DNA from 3 places in the Uliginosibacterium sp. 31-12 genome. Region 1 is predicted to be linked to each of the others. Evidence: predicted binding sites of a transcription regulator. Region 1 holds the regulator's gene; each other region holds the start of a gene.
What was found. Region 1 encodes FliA, which starts transcription of late flagellar genes. Its sites were predicted from a motif close to CTAAAGTTNNNNNNNNNNNNGCCGNTA; they were not measured.
Positions count from the first base shown of each region.

Region 2: the regulator FliA is predicted to act here: its motif matches at 2,063-2,089, upstream of flgM (flagellar biosynthesis anti-sigma factor FlgM).
Region 3: the regulator FliA is predicted to act here: its motif matches at 1,710-1,736, upstream of Q3Y64_RS10545 (PAS domain-containing methyl-accepting chemotaxis protein).

Region 1 is NZ_JAUOOA010000010.1:81,221-86,215, reverse strand. It holds gene Q3Y64_RS17150 (RnfH family protein) at 140-421, shown strand; gene Q3Y64_RS17145 (GNAT family N-acetyltransferase) at 542-1,006, shown strand; gene flhF (flagellar biosynthesis protein FlhF) at 1,220-2,800, shown strand; gene Q3Y64_RS17135 (hypothetical protein) at 2,797-3,609, shown strand; gene Q3Y64_RS17130 (RNA polymerase sigma factor FliA) at 3,775-4,527, shown strand; gene Q3Y64_RS17125 (flagellar motor protein) at 4,546-4,995, shown strand, end outside.
Region 2 is NZ_JAUOOA010000001.1:86,785-91,779, reverse strand. It holds gene Q3Y64_RS00445 (flagellar hook assembly protein FlgD) at 1-157, opposite strand, end outside; gene flgC (flagellar basal body rod protein FlgC) at 188-592, opposite strand; gene flgB (flagellar basal body rod protein FlgB) at 607-1,011, opposite strand; gene flgA (flagellar basal body P-ring formation chaperone FlgA) at 1,306-1,986, shown strand; gene flgM (flagellar biosynthesis anti-sigma factor FlgM) at 2,184-2,489, shown strand; gene Q3Y64_RS00420 (flagella synthesis protein FlgN) at 2,486-2,965, shown strand; gene motD (flagellar motor protein MotD) at 3,264-4,157, opposite strand; gene dapB (4-hydroxy-tetrahydrodipicolinate reductase) at 4,275-4,995, opposite strand, start outside.
Region 3 is NZ_JAUOOA010000004.1:327,411-332,405, forward strand. It holds gene Q3Y64_RS10530 (DUF5610 domain-containing protein) at 1-375, shown strand, start outside; gene Q3Y64_RS10535 (hypothetical protein) at 390-833, opposite strand; gene Q3Y64_RS10540 (LexA family transcriptional regulator) at 938-1,435, opposite strand; gene Q3Y64_RS10545 (PAS domain-containing methyl-accepting chemotaxis protein) at 1,831-3,465, shown strand; gene Q3Y64_RS10550 (hypothetical protein) at 3,514-3,921, opposite strand; gene Q3Y64_RS10555 (hypothetical protein) at 3,995-4,138, opposite strand; gene Q3Y64_RS10560 (NirD/YgiW/YdeI family stress tolerance protein) at 4,166-4,522, opposite strand; gene Q3Y64_RS10565 (rhamnogalacturonan acetylesterase) at 4,702-4,995, shown strand, end outside.

The DNA of each region.
Region 1 (4,995 bases):
TTCCGAGCCGCGCATGAGCCCTGATCACGGCCTCGCAGTAAGAGCGGAAACAGCTTCTTGGTCCTGAGCCTGCCTCCTGAACGGATGCGGGATGCTTCAAGAAGTCGCGCTGCGACTTTCACGCCAAAAGGAGAGAGTCATGAAAGTAGCCGTTGCCTACCATGAGCCGGGTGTCCAGTCCTGGCAGCATATCGAGTTGCCGGAGGGCGCGAAGGTACAGGAAGCCATTGATGTGTCGGGCGTTCTGCAGAAGTATCCGCAGATTGATCTTGCCCGCCAGCGCGTGGGCGTGTTCGGTAAAGCGGTGAAGCTGGATGCACCGCTGCGTGCCGGTGACCGGGTCGAAATTTATCGCCCGATCGTGTGTGATCCGCTGACGGTGCCGCGCCGGCCAGGCTTTGAACTGGATACAGAGGAGTGACAAGGCAGTGACGCTCATCGCGGATCGGCGGAAACTCACCCATTGTTGCCAAATAGTTACGCTGCTTCTGCGCTGCTCTGGCTTATCCTCCGCGCCTTGCAGTTCAACATCCCCCGCTTCATGAGCCTCAAGTTCCGCCCCGCCCAACTTTCAGACTTGCCTGAGCTCGCCGCCCTGCTGGCGCAGCTGTTTGCCATCGAGAAGGATTTCGCCGCCGATGCCAGCCGCCAGCTGGTTGCCCTCAAGCTGATGCTGCCGCGTGAGGACATTCTTCTATGGGTGGCCGAGGAGAGTATTGCCGATGAAAGCCAGGTCGTCGGCTTTTGTTCGGTGCAGAGCCTGATCTCTACTGCCGAGGGCGGGCCGGCCGGATTGGTCGAGGATCTGGTGGTACGCGAAGGCTGGCGCGGTGCCGGCATCGGCCGCCGCCTGCTCGATGGGGCCGAAGCCTGGGCGCGCCGGCGTGGTATGAGCCGGCTGCAACTGCTGGCTGACGAAGACAATGCCCCGGCGCTGGAGTTCTACCGCCATCTTGGTTGGACGCGCAGCAATATGCGTAATCTGCGCAAGATCCTGCGCGACTGATTTCCGGCCTCCGGGCGTCCGTCCGGAAGTCGTGTAAGACCGCTTCCTACAAGGCTTTGCGCCCTGGCAGAAATTGCCGATTCACCCCGCCGAATTGCCGCGTTTTTACCGTTTTGTTCCCTTTCTTGCCGGCCTCCCACAGGGCGAATAATCCAGCCGTGGAAACCGCGTTCATGCGTTTCCCGGATGGGTCTGGCAAGCGGAGGTGGCGTCATGGTGAAGGTCAAACGGTATGTGGGGAAAACGGCGCGTGAGGCGCTGGCGGCACTGAAGGCGGATCTGGGGCCGGATGCCGTGGTGTTGTCCAATCGTGCGGTGGAGGGCGGGGTGGAAATTGTTGCCCTGCCGGCCGAGCAGATGGGGGAACTCTCCGCCACCGTGCAGCAGGCTCGTGCTCCACAGCCCTCGGCTCCGGTTTCGCGCCCGGTGGCTGCGCCGGCAGTGCGATCGCCCGCCAGAGCAGCGACGCAGCGTGTTGAAGCCGAAGAAGAGGACGATTTCACGGTCACCCTCGGTCAGCATATTGCCCGTCTCTCGCGTGAGAACGCCGCCCAGAGCCTGCCGCCGCGCAGCCGCCCGCAAGCGAGCTTTGAAGCGGATCTTGGCGCCCGGCGTGCCGATGAGCCGGTCGGGCGTCAGCTTGATGTGCGTCCCTTCACGCCGCCGCGTGTGCAGCCCAATGGTGAGCCCTGGAGCGAGCCGGCCGCTGTGGCCCCGGCCCGCGAAGAGCCCCGTTCCCAGCCTGCCGCCAGGCCTGCCAACTCCCGTCTGGCCGCACCGATCGGGCAGATCGAGCGTGATGCTCATATCGATGCGCTGGAGGCTTCCAACGCCCGCATGGCCGAGGAGCTTGGCTCGATCAAAGGCATGCTGGAGCGCCAGTTGGCGGGCTTTGCCTGGAGTGAGCTGTCGCGTCAGGCGCCGGCACGCACCCAGATGATGAGCGAACTGCTCGAATCCGGTTTTTCGGCCAAGCTGGCCCGCAACCTGACCGAGGGGGTCAATGGCGAGCTCGGCGCGAGCGAGGTTCGCAACGAAATCCGCAACCGCCTTGCGCGCCGTCTCAAGCTGGTCGATAGCGATGCCGACTTGATCGAGCGCGGTGGCGTTTACGCCCTGGTCGGCCCCACTGGGGTGGGCAAGACCACCACCGCCGCCAAGCTCGCCGCACGCTGCGTGGTGCGCCACGGCGCCGACAAGCTGGCTCTGATCACCACTGATGGCTACCGGATCGGCGCGCATGAGCAGCTGCGCATCTATGGCCGCATCCTCGGCGTGGCCGTGCACGTGGTGCGCGATGCGGCCGACCTGCGCCAGACCCTGCAGGATCTGCGCAACAAGCACATGGTGCTGATCGACACGATGGGCATGAGCCAGCGCGACAAGATGGTCGTCGAGCAGGCTTCCATGCTGACCTCAGCCGGTGTCGTGCGACGCCTGCTGGTGCTGAATGCCACTTCACGGGGTGACACACTGGATGACGTGGTGGCCGCCTACGATGGCCCGGATCTTGCGGGATGCATCCTGAGCAAGGTTGATGAGGCCGCTTCGCTGGCGCCGGTGCTGGATGTGGCGATGCGCCGCGAACTGCAGGTGTATTACGTGGCCAATGGTCAGCGGGTGCCCGAGGATCTGCATCTGCCCAACCGGGGTTATCTGGTGCACCGCGCCTTGCGTGAGTTGAAGGCAGATTCGCCTTACAAGCTCGAGTCGCTCGACGCCTGCATGCTGATGGCGGCCACGCCGGAAAGCAGCAGCCAGCAGCGAGCCAACGCAGGAGGAAGCTTTCGATGAATGACATCATGCAGCGTGCTGCCAGGGTGAGTCGCCAGGTCGATCAGGCCGACGGCCTGCGCCGCCTGCTGCATGCGGCGCCGCCCGAGGTGCTGGCGGTGCTGCCCTGTGGTGGTGGCGCCAGCCGCTGGCTGGCTGCGCAGTTGCGGGTGAGGGCTGAGAGCGGCTTACGTCTGCTGGTGCTCGAAGAGCGCTTGGCCGCCGGCAACATGGGCGACTGCCTGGGGCGTAATCCGCGCTTCGATCTGCGCATGGCGGTGGAGGGCTTGATGCCGGCTTCCAGCTGCCTGGTTGAAGCCCAGCCCGGGCTGGAGATCGCGCAGGTGGCGGCATTGGTCGAGCAGTTGGGGAGCGAGCGCATCTTCAATCAGCGGGCTATCGAACAGTTGCGTGGTCTGCGTGCCGGGCACGATGAATGGGTGATCGTGGCCCAGCCGGCTGAGTTACGCAGCCTCTCGGCGCTGGCTTTTGCTGCGCCGCGCCTGCTTTTGCTGCTGGATGCCCAGCCGATGTCCATCACCACTGCCTATGCCAGTCTCAAGCGCCTGTGTCAGGCAGGTGGCGAGCGACATGTGTCGGTGTGTTTCACGCAGCCCCCGGGGCCTCGTGAGCAAGGGCTTCTTATGAGCTTCTGCGAGACGGCGCTGAACAGGCTGGAGCTGCCTTTGCAGCCAGTTTCGAGTCTCGGTGAGGCTTTGCGCGAGCGTGCCCGAGAGACTGGGGAAAGTGCCGATGCTTTCATTGAGCGGCTGGTCCAGACTACAAGCGGTGCCACCCGCTTGCATGGCAGGGGGCCGGGGCGCGTGTGATTCGTAGAAACCGCGCCGGCGAAGATGGAATAAGGCGGAACACACTGGGCTTTTCCAGCCGTCACGGCGTGCAGAAGTCTGCACAATGGTGACAAAGAGCTTTCAGGCGCCGCAATCTCCGGGAGCGGCACAGAGCCTGGATCGAACCGAAGGAAAGAGGTCGCCATGTACAACGCAGCTGGAACACTGGACAAGAACCAGCTCATTACGCGCTATGCGCCGCTGGTCAAGCGGATTGCCTACCATCTGATGGCCAAACTGCCGGCCAGCGTGCAGGTGGAAGACATCATCCAGAACGGCATGATGGGCTTGCTGGATGCCATTACGCGCTATGAGGAAGGGCTCGGCGCGCAATTTGAGACTTATGCCGTGCAGCGCATCCGTGGCGCCATGCTTGATGGCCTGCGTGAAAACGACTGGTTGCCACGCAGCCTGCGCCGCGAGATGCGGCGCATCGAAGGTGCGGTGCATACCCTGGAGCAGCAGCATGGCCGCCAGCCCACCGAGGGCGAACTCGCTGCACTGCTCGACATGCAGCTGCCCGAGTATCAGAAGATGCTGCAGGAAGCGCGTGGCTACCAGCTGGTCTATTTCGAGGACTTCGGCGATGACGATGAGGATGATTTCCTCGAGCGCCATATCGTCGGTGAAGGGGCTGACCCCCTCAACCTGCTTGAGGACGCCAACATGCGCAAGATTCTCATCCAGGCTATCGAGGATCTGCCTGATCGCGAAAAGATGGTCATGGGCCTCTACTACGAGGAAGACATGAACCTGCGTGAAATCGGCGAGGTGCTGGGCGTTTCTGAATCCCGTGTGTGTCAGCTTCACAGCCAGGCCATCGCCCGTCTGCGTTCGCGCATCTCGGGCGGACGTGAGACTGGGCGTGGGCGTCAGCGCCGCGCCGCTGCGGCCTGAGCGGGAGACTGAGCGAGCATGGATCTGGTCAGTATTGCCGGTCTCCTGCTGGGCGTGCTGGCCATCGTTCTGGGCCAGATCTTCGAGGGCGGGCATATCGGCTCACTGGTGCAGCCAACAGCCTTCCTGATCGTGATCGGCGGCACTCTCGGTGCCGTGATGCTGCAAAGCCCTTGGAAAACCTTCCGCACTGGCCTGCAGATGGTCACATGGGTTTTCAGGCCCCCGCTGCCGCATTTACCGGACATCATCGCCCAGGTCGTGGCCTGGAGTGGGGTGGCGCGCAAGGAAGGCCTGCTGGCGCTCGAATCGCGCATTGATCCGCACCCTGATCCCTTCGTGCGCAAAGGCCTGCAGTTGCTGGTCGATGGCGTCGAGCCTGAGCGCATCCGCGCAGTGCTGGAAGTGGATGTTTTTGCCTGGGAAGCGGATCTGAAACGCGCCACCAAGATCTGGGAAGCCGCTGGT
Region 2 (4,995 bases), on a different contig from region 1:
GGTTGAGCGGGTCCTGATTCTTGAGCTGGGTCGTCAGCAGCTTCAGAAAGCGCGATTGCTGATCCTCGACCGTGCTCGTGGACGTCGTGCTCGTCTTGTTCAGCGAGGAATAAATATCCTGCGCGCTGGCGCTGGTGCTGCTGCTGACGGTAGTCATGTGCCTGCTCCTGTCTTACCCGCCGATTGCTCAGCTCTGTCCAATGGCCAACGTGCGCTGCAACAGCGTGCGGGCCGTATTCATCACCTCCGCGTTCGTCTGGTAGGAACGCGAAGCCGAAATCATGTTCACCATCTCTTCCACCACATCCACATTGGGCATGGTGACGTAACCCTTCTCGTCGGCCAGCGGGCTCTTCGGGTCGTAGAGCATACGGCCAGGGGCTGCGCTCTCCACCACCTGCTGAACCTTCACGCCTTGCCCGCTCTGGCCCATATTCACGGCCTGGAAAACGACCTGCTTGGCCTTGTAAGGCTTGCCATCGGCCCCCACCGCGCTCTCGGCATTGGCCAGATTGCTGGCGGTGGTGTTCAGGCGCTGGGACTGCGCGCTGAGCGCCGAACTAGCGATATTCAGAACATTGAACATGCTCATGATTCAGCCCCTGCTCACTGGCCCGACACGGCCTGCTGCATGGTGCGCAACAAGCCGTTGATGAACGTAATGCTGGCCTCGTACTGCACCGAGTTTTCGGCAAAAGCCGCGCGCTCGGCATCCATGTTCACCGTATTGCCATCTACGCTCGATTGCGTTTCCGTGCGATACATCTGCTGCGGGAAAGTGCTCGTGCCACTCGCATTCAGGTGACGGCTGGCCGTCGTGCTGAGCGCAATCGGCTTGCCTGCACGCCCCAGCAGCGCACCGCTCAGCGCAGAGCCGAAATCGATGTCGCGCGCCTTGTAGTTGGGGGTATCCGCGTTGGCCATGTTGCCTGCTATCAGCTCCTGGCGATCGGCGCGCAGGTTGAGGGCGGTCTGGTGAAAGCGCAGGGCGTTATCGAGCTGGACGTTCATCTCTTCAACTCCGTTCATGATCTCTTCAAACATATCCGTCGCTCCCGGCACACATCGGCCACTCGACGAACTCATTGCAGCTTCTATGCCAACCATCCTAAGCCCCGTATTAGGGTCCGCAGACGGCGATAAAGCGGCAAAACCACCGGCTTTCCCGGCAGCCATCACCCAGCCTGCGGCAATGTTTGCCGGCAGGCTGAAACTCGCCGGAATAGCCCCGCAAGCACCCGCCTGTTTGACCCATCAGCTGGCGCGCGCTGTGCTTGAATCGGCCATCACCCATCTGGCGGCACCATGCGCTCCCTCCTTCCCGGCCTCCTCCTGCTACTTAGTTGTTTTACCCCCTGCGTCGCCCACGCAGAGGACCAACTCGGCCCGGCACTGCAGCGCTTTCTCGAAGCCCGCAGCGCCAGCCTGCCCGGCAAGGTCACGATTGAAATCGGGCGCTATCCACTGAGCGAGAAACTCATCGCCTGCCAGCGCTGGGAACTCCTCCTGCCCGAAGGCAGCCGCCCCTGGGGACGCATCTCGGTTGGGGCCCGCTGCCAGGCCGGGCCCCAACAAGCCCTTTACATCCCCTCCCGAATCAAGGTGGAAGGCCAGATGCTGGTAGCTGCCCGCCAGATTCCGCTCGGCGCAACGCTCACCGAGCACGATATGAAGCTCGTCGAAGGAGAGCTGAGCAACCAGGCCGCAGATGTGCTCAGCACGCCAACTGAGGCCATCGGGCGTACCAGTCGGGCCAGCATCGCCGCCGGCCGGCCCTTGCAACGCAGCCTGCTGCGCAGCGAAGCCATCATCGAAGCGGGTCAGGAAGTCCGCGTGGAAATCCGTGCCGGCAGCCTTCAGGTGAGCAACCAGGGGATTGCCATCAGCAGCGCCGGCCGCGGCGAAACGCTGCGCGTCCGCCTGCCCAACGGCAAAATCGCGCGTGGGATAGCGAGCGAGGCCGGCCTGGTCGAAGTTCAGCGCTGACCCGATTCCTGCCGTCAGGCCTGCTGTGCTCTGCCCCGGAGCGCCGGCAGCCCCTTGCCGTGGATTGCAAAAAAATCTAAAGTTTTTTCCCAGAGGCCCGATAAGGCAGTCATGGCATCACGAATGCCTGTTAAAAAATCAGTGGCTTGCGTGCCCTGCCAGTGCACCGCACATGCCTCGAGCCGAAGGGAAACGCCGTGAAAATCGAGAATTCAGTCACTTCGCCAGGATCGGTCAGCACCTCAAAACCCCGATCTACCCGCGAATCTTCCACCAGCTCCGCTTCGGCCAGCCCGTCGCAGGTGCAACTTTCCAACCTTGCCAGCAATCTGCAAAAGCTGGAGCAAGCCATTGCCGAAACACCGGTTGTCGATAGCGGCAAAGTCGACGAGATCAAGAACGCCATTGCTCAAGGGCAGTTCAAGGTCAATCCGGACAAGGTCGCCGATGGTCTGCTCGACAGCGTGCGCCAGATGCTCGCCGCCCAACCCCGTAGCGCGTGAGCCCAGCTGCCGACCACAGCGCGCTGCGCCAGCGCCTACTCGCCCTGCTGATTGCTGAAACCCAGCAGGTACGGGATTTCGTCGCCGTTCTCGAACAGGAAAGAAAGATCCTGGGCGAGCGCGACGTCGAGCCATTGTTTGCCCTCTCGGAACACAAGAACCGCTACGCCCGTCTACTCCAGCAAAGCGCCGACGCCCGCACCAGCCTGCTCGGCCAGGCTGCGCTGAAGCATGACAAGAGCGGCGTGGAAAGTCTGCTTGGCGATCCAGCCAATCCGGTCTGGAACAACTACCTGAAGGCTGTCGCCGAGGCCCGTGCCCTAAATCAGGCCAACGGTGCCTTGCTCACCGAGCGCCTCGCCCACAATCATCAAGCCCTTGCCATTCTTATGGCGCACTCCGACCAGCCCACAGTCTATGGGCCGGACGGTGCCGCCCGCACCCGCCCTGGCTCACGCCTGCTGGGTAGCTACTAAGTTCACCGGACCATCTCGCCCGGCCCCGCTCAGCCCCACCAGAACGACACGTCTGCTGAGCAACGGGCGCCCTCTCGCCTGAACGCCGGCCACCTCAAGCAAACATTCCTGCACAGATCTGCTCGCGCACTGGCCGAACGCCTCTACAGCAGTAGCTTCAACCGCACACCGACATTTTCCGGCAGAGGGCAGCCATACGAAGACGAACCAGCCTGCCATTTTTGCGAGATCCGCCTCAGCAACGCCTGTTTTTTTATGCCGTTTTACAGATTCCAGCGGGCCTCTGAGCCAAGTACATTCATGGAGCCTTCCCGCCCGGCACCAGACGTATGTTCTCAGGCGTTCCCAGCGCGCCATCCGCATCCGGCACCTGGCGCACACCCTCGGGCTGCCGCGGCGCGCCGAGCACTTCTGTCGTGGTCACAGGTGCTTCAGCCACTTCGGGCGCCATCGATTCAATCTGGATGGTGACTCGCCGATTGCGGGCCCGCCCGTCCGGGGTGGAATTGTCCGCCACGGGTCTCTGGTCTCCATAGCCTGCCGCCGTCATGCGTTCAGCACTGACACCGGAAGCCACAAACAGGCGCACCACGGATGAAGCACGCACCGCAGACAGCTCCCAATTGGAAGGGAACAACGCGGTAGAGATCGGGAGGTTGTCGGTATGCCCTTCGACCTTGATCGGAAAACTGCCCACGGCAATCACTTCGGCTACCGCTCGCAAAGCACGAACGGCCTCTGGCCCTAACTGAGCCTCTGCCGGGTTGAAGAGAGCGCTGGCATTGATTTCAATGGCAATGCCGTTCACACCCTCGGTGACCCGCACCTGACCTCCGCGCACCAAGGGCTCAAGCACCCGTTTGACCTCCTCGGCCATGCTGCGCATCTTCTGCCGATACTCGGTACGCCGCGCTTCGGCCTGCGTATCCGAGCGGCTCTGCCGGGTCACTACGGGCATGATCGGCGTGCCAGTCGCCTGCGGCGGCGCCACGATGGCTGCAGCCTGCTCGTTGGTCGCACTGCGAAAGGCCTGCACCATGGAGCTGGACAAGACCCGGTACTTGCCCTCATTCACCGAGCTGATTGCATACATCACGACGAAAAAGGCGAACAGCAAGGTGATGAAGTCCGCATAGGACACCAGCCAGCGCTCGTGATTCTCATGCTCTTCTTCGTGCTGACGGCGGGCCATGCCTGCTCCGGAAAGGGTGAACGACTCCCTTGGTTTACGGCAGGTAGCCCTCCGCCCTTGAGGCAGGCAAACAAAAGGCCGGGCAAGCCCGGCCTTTGATCTGGCTGAAGTGCCTGACTACTTCAGGCCCAGCACATCCTGCATGTCGTACAGGCCACTGCCCTTGCCTTGCAGGAAAGCCGCAGCACGCAGGGCACCGGTGGCATAAGGCATGCGACTGCTGGCCTTGTGGGAAATCTCAACGCGCTCGCCCAGACCGCAGAACATCACGGTGTGATCACCGATTACATCGCCCCCGCGCACCGTGGCAAAACCGATGGTCTCGGGCTTGCGCTCACCAGTCACACCTTCACGGCCATACACGGCACATTCCTTGAGGTCACGCCCAAGCGCCTGGGCCACCACTTCTCCCATGCTGAGCGCGGTACCGGAGGGGGCATCGACCTTGAAACGATGGTGAGCCTCGAAAACCTCAACGTCATAGCCCGTTTCCAGCAGCCGCGCCGCGACATCAAGCAGCTTGAACACGACATTCACGCCCACCGACATGTTGGACGCAAAAGTCACCGGAATTTCAGTGGCTGCTTCACCGATCTGGGCCTTCTCTTCCGGCTTGAAGCCGGTCGTGCCGATCACCACTGCGCATTTCACGCGGCGAGCGATCTTCAAGTGTTCCAGCGTACCTTCGGGGCGGGTGAAATCGATCAGGCAATCAGCCAGCGTCAGTGCCGCCTCGATGTCGCTGGTGACCGGAACGCCACAGGCGTTGCCAACCAGCTCACCGGCGTCGCGACCAATGAAAGGGCTGTCGGCGCGATCAAGCGCCGCCACAAACTGC
Region 3 (4,995 bases), on a different contig from region 1:
GATGCCATCAATGAAGCTCTGCAGCCGGAGCTGGGTGACAACGCGCTGCAGGCGGCGATGAGTCAGGACAACACGCCGGAAGGCACTGCCGGGCGCATCGTGGCTCTCTCCACCGGCTTTCTGGAGGCTTTCAAGACCCAGCACGCGGGGGAAGACGAAGCCGAGGTGCTGCAGAACTTCATGGCCACGATCCGCAGCGGTTTTGAGAGAGGCTTCAAGGAAGCCGTCGATATCCTCAAAGGCCTGAAGGTGTTCGAGGGCGATATCGCGAGCAATATCGAAAAGACCCATGCGCTGGTGCTGCAAGGCTATGCCGATTTTGAAGCGGCGCACACCACCAGGGCTGCTGAGCCTCTGGCAGACCGGGCGGGGTAGGCGGAGCGCCGGCTTTACGCGACCGGACAGTCTCCGGCCGCTGCCAGCCTCTTGCAGGCTTCACACTCAAAGCCGTTCGCGCTGAGCCATTCCCAGGCCTGCTCACGCGTGCTGACGGTGATGACCGGCACTTCGATGCCGTCGAACACCCCCTGGTTTTCAGTCACGCGGGCCAGGAAGCCCACGGTGTGGATGCGGATGATGGCATCTGCGCCATGACTGGTGGCCCATACCAGCAGATCGTGCGAGGCGGCAAAGCCGCTTTCGGTGCCGCCCTGCCATTGATGCAGATCCATGACATGCGCCCAATGCGTGGGCTGCCCAGCGTCACGCCAGGCTTGCTGGATCGTGGCCGTCATGACCAGCACGCCTTCGCGGTTGAAGCTGCCTTGCAGTACGGCAAAGCATGCCTGATCGCACCAGTAAACCTTGCATTCACCATGAGGGGGATGGGACATGGCATTTCTCGCCGGATACGCTGAACTGCACTATAGATCCGGCGGTGCCTGGCTTGCCATCAGGGCTGATCCTGTGGGCTCCAGGTTGGCCTGGGCTCTTTTGCTCAGGCCCAGAAGCGTTTGAAGCTGCCGACCACCACGCCCCAGATCGTCAGCTCGCTGCCGGCTTCGAGCAGCAATTCGGGCAGATCCGGGTGGTCGGCCTGCAGCGCCGTTTTATGCCCGCGGTGGTGCAGGCGGCGCACCAGGCGCTCGCCGTTCACGAAGGCCAGCACGATGTGTCCGTGCACCGGCTGGATGCGCTTGTCCACGATCAGCAGGTCGCCCTCGAAGATGCCGGTGCCGGTCATCGCGTCATCACGCGCTTCGAAGACGAAACTCGCTTCGTCGCGACGCACCAGATAGTCGTGCACATCGAGGCTGTTGCTGTCGTCGTCGGCGCTTGTTAGCGGCGGAGCTTCTGCCGCCCGGCCTGCCACCAGCAAGGGCCGGCTGCGTGCAGGGTTGCGACGGGTTCGGCGGATGCCCGGCAGCGCTTCCGGCGGCGCGGACGGCGAGGCACCGACGAGGCTGACGAAGGGAAGCGGGATCTGATCGGTCATGGCGGCAGATGCTGTAAATAAATACAGTATCCGAGTGTGTGGCTGTTGCTGTCAAGCACCGCGTGGGTTGTAAGCGGGGCTTGGGTCGGCTCGTGCTTAAGGCTGCAGATCCATGCAATTGGTATGACAAATGTTTTCACAAGCACGCAGTGCTTGAGTGGGTATTGAACTTTTAATGCAACGCATTGTTAATAAATGGAATATTGGATATTTAAGGGCGCTTTTGGGCGGAATGACCCTCTATATCCAAAGGCCTATATGAAAGGTATCCGGGCTAAAGTTGTTTGACGACTTTTCGTTAGTTTCAAGCAGCAAGACATGCAAAGTTTGACAGGCAAGATCACCTGCACAGGGGCGGCCAGAAGACAGGCAATAACCCAATGGAGCCCCCCAACATGCGCAGCAACCTTCCCGTCACTCAAGTCGAGACAATCATCCCCAGCGGGGTGTTCATCTATTCGCGTACCGATCTCAAGGGACGCATTACCGAGGCCAATGCAGCCTTTGCCGAGATCAGCGGTTTTCTGCGCGAGGAAATGATCGGCGAGCCGCACAACATCGTGCGCCACCCGGACATGCCGGAAGCCGCTTTCGATGACATGTGGCGTACCCTCAAGGCCGGTACGCCCTGGCGCGGAGTGGTCAAGAACCGGCGCAAGGATGGCGGTTTCTACTGGGTGGAGGCGAATGTTTCGCCGGTGCGCGAAAACGGCCAGGTGGTCGGCTTTCAGTCGGTGCGTACGCGCCCCACGGCGCAGCAGATTGCAGCGGCCAGCGCGGCCTACGCCCGCCTGCGTGCTGGCGATCGTAGCCTGCGCGTGGAGCAGGGCTTGGTGCGGCGCAATCACGGCCCGCTGGTGCGCGCGGCAACGGCCTTTCCGGTGCAGATGGCAGCCGTGGCGGCCTTGGCCTGCCTGGCCGCACTGAGCTGCCTGGCTTTGCTGCTGTGGCCCGGGGCGCTCACGCGCACGCTGGCTGGCGCTCTGGCCGGGCTGAGTCTGCTCGCCAGCCTGTGGCTGGTGGTCTGGCAGATGCCGCGGGTGTGTGGCGAGCTGCGCAGCATGCGGCGCAGTCTGGACGATGTGCTGAGCCATGGCGATCTGCTGAGCAATCTGAATTCGACGCGTAACGATGAGATCGGCGATATCGCCCGGCGTGTCGACAGCCTGCTGGCGGCCACCCGCGCCACTCTGCAGATCATTGGCGATACCACCCGTGAGGTGGCCGAAGCCACGACGCGGCTGGGCAGTGACATGGCCGGGCTGCTCACTTCCTCCGAACAGCAGAGCCGCGACACTTCAGGTGCGGCGGCCAGCGTGGAGGAAATGACGGTGTCCATCGGCGAGGTGGCCACGCATGTGCAGGAAGCCCATCGCATCTCGCGTCAGGTGGAAGAGGAAGCGCAAGCCGGCGCGCGCCTGTCCGTGGAGGCCAGCCAGACCATCAGCGCCTTGTCGGTCACGGTCGGGCACTCCGCCGAAACGGTGGAGCAGCTTGGGCAGCGCACCCAGGAGGTGGGCAAGATCGCTGGGGTGATCAAGGATATTGCCGACCAGACCAATCTGCTCGCGCTGAATGCCGCCATCGAGGCCGCGCGGGCCGGCGAGCAGGGCCGCGGCTTTGCGGTAGTGGCGGACGAGGTGCGCAAGCTGGCCGAGCGTACCCGCCAGGCCACCCAGGAGATCGACACCATGATCGGCCGGATTCAGGGCGATACCGGCGAGGCCGTCGAAGGCATGCGTCGCAGCGCCGAGCAGGTGGGGCAGAGCGTGGCGCTGGTGCATGATGCCGAGGCTGCGCTGCGCCGCATCACGCAAGAGGTGGACACCATGCTCGAGCGCATCGGCGAAATCGCGCATTCCACCCAGGAGCAGCGCGGTGCGATGGAGCACATGGCCGGCGGCATCGAAGCTATTGCGCGGCAGACCGAAAGCAATCTGGGGGTGGCACACGCCACGGACGACACCACCCATCAGCTGGAACGCAGCGTGGAACGCATGCGGCGGGCAGTGACCCAGTACCGGGTGTGAGCGGCCGCTCACGAACTTTGGATGGCTATCCATTCACCCATCACAGGCTCAGGCCGGTTTGCGATGGCGCGAAAAGAGGTCGTGAATCTTGCAGAACTTTGCCGTGATATCGAAAGGCGGTTTGGGCTGCGCGTCTCCGGCCAGGAAGTTGCGGATCGCGATCACCGGATCAGGCTCGCCGGTGAGCAGCACGCGAGTGCCGCGTTGCTCCATGCGCCGGAAGAAGCCATCGCCGGCGCTGAAGCTCAGGATCAGGTCGACGCCATCCAGCGGATGCGGCCCCTGATCATTGAAATGATGGATGGCCATCTCCTTCGGCAGCTCGATTTCCTCGGCGGCAGGCAGGGTCTGGGTAAGGCCCACCGGTGCGGGCAGGGTGTAGAGCAGCCAGCGGCGGGCCTGACCGGCGTGGCCGCAGACCGTCCGGAAATCCTTGGTCGGGATAGCTATCTTCATCGCCTGCGCCTTTCGCTGAAGCATCGGAAAACGTCAGCTTGGCGCAAGTGGGCAGGCGGGGAATCGATGCAGGTCAAATCCTGCGGGCTGCCTGGCGAAGGCTTTCGTTGACGCTCGCCCGGGGCAAGGAGGCCGGCCGCAATACGGCGCCCAGGAGCGCGCCGGTGGCGGAGGGGCAGCGGATGAAGCAGAGCGCGAAGCACAGCAGGTCGAACATGATGTCAGCCCCTTGGATTGCGTCGGCTCAGTTCAGCACGCGCATGCCGATGACCTTCACCTTGCTGAAACCGAAGGCCTTGCCGATGTACTTGCCCTGGATTTCGAGCCGGGTCTTCGCATCTACCGGGCTGCCTAGGGGCCAGGCCCAGTGCTTGTCGTCGATATCGAGATAGATGTTGCCGCTGCCGTCGGTGAACGCGTAGAGATCCTTGCTGGCGCGGCGGGTGATGTGGCCCTGGAGGGTGACGAACTGGTCGTGGCTGGACAGGCCGCTCAGCTGATTGATATGGGTGGCCGCGCTGTTCGGGCCGACGTATTGCGCCGTGACCGGGGCGGCGCAGAGCAGGGCGGACAAGCTGCAGAGGGCGAGCAGGGATTTCATTTTCAACTCCTTTGGAATGGGGCCGGCTGGTCTTCAGCGCGGCATGGAAACCAGTCTAGTGAGCGGATCCTGAACGTCGGATGAATGCCTGCCGGCGCGTTCCGGCGGCTTAGGGCTTGCGAGGACTGCGGATGCCGTTATGCTCCGGCTGATCGAGTCCTGATCCACGAAAGCCCGGCATGAAACTCCATTCCCTCCTCCTCGCGCTGGCCTTTGTGGCGACCAGCGCGGCCGCAGAAACCGTGTTCCTGATCGGGGATTCCACCGTCTCCAGCTACACCCCGCCGGATCCGCGCAATGGCTGGGGCCAGGTGATCGGTCAGTACTTCACGCCGGAGGTGGCGGTGAAGAACTTCGCCCTCTCCGGGCGCAGCTCGAAGAGCTTCCTGGAGGAGGGCGCATGGGCACCGGTGGCTGCCGCGGTCCAGCCCGGCGATTACGTTTTCATCCAGTTCGGCCACAACGACCAGAAG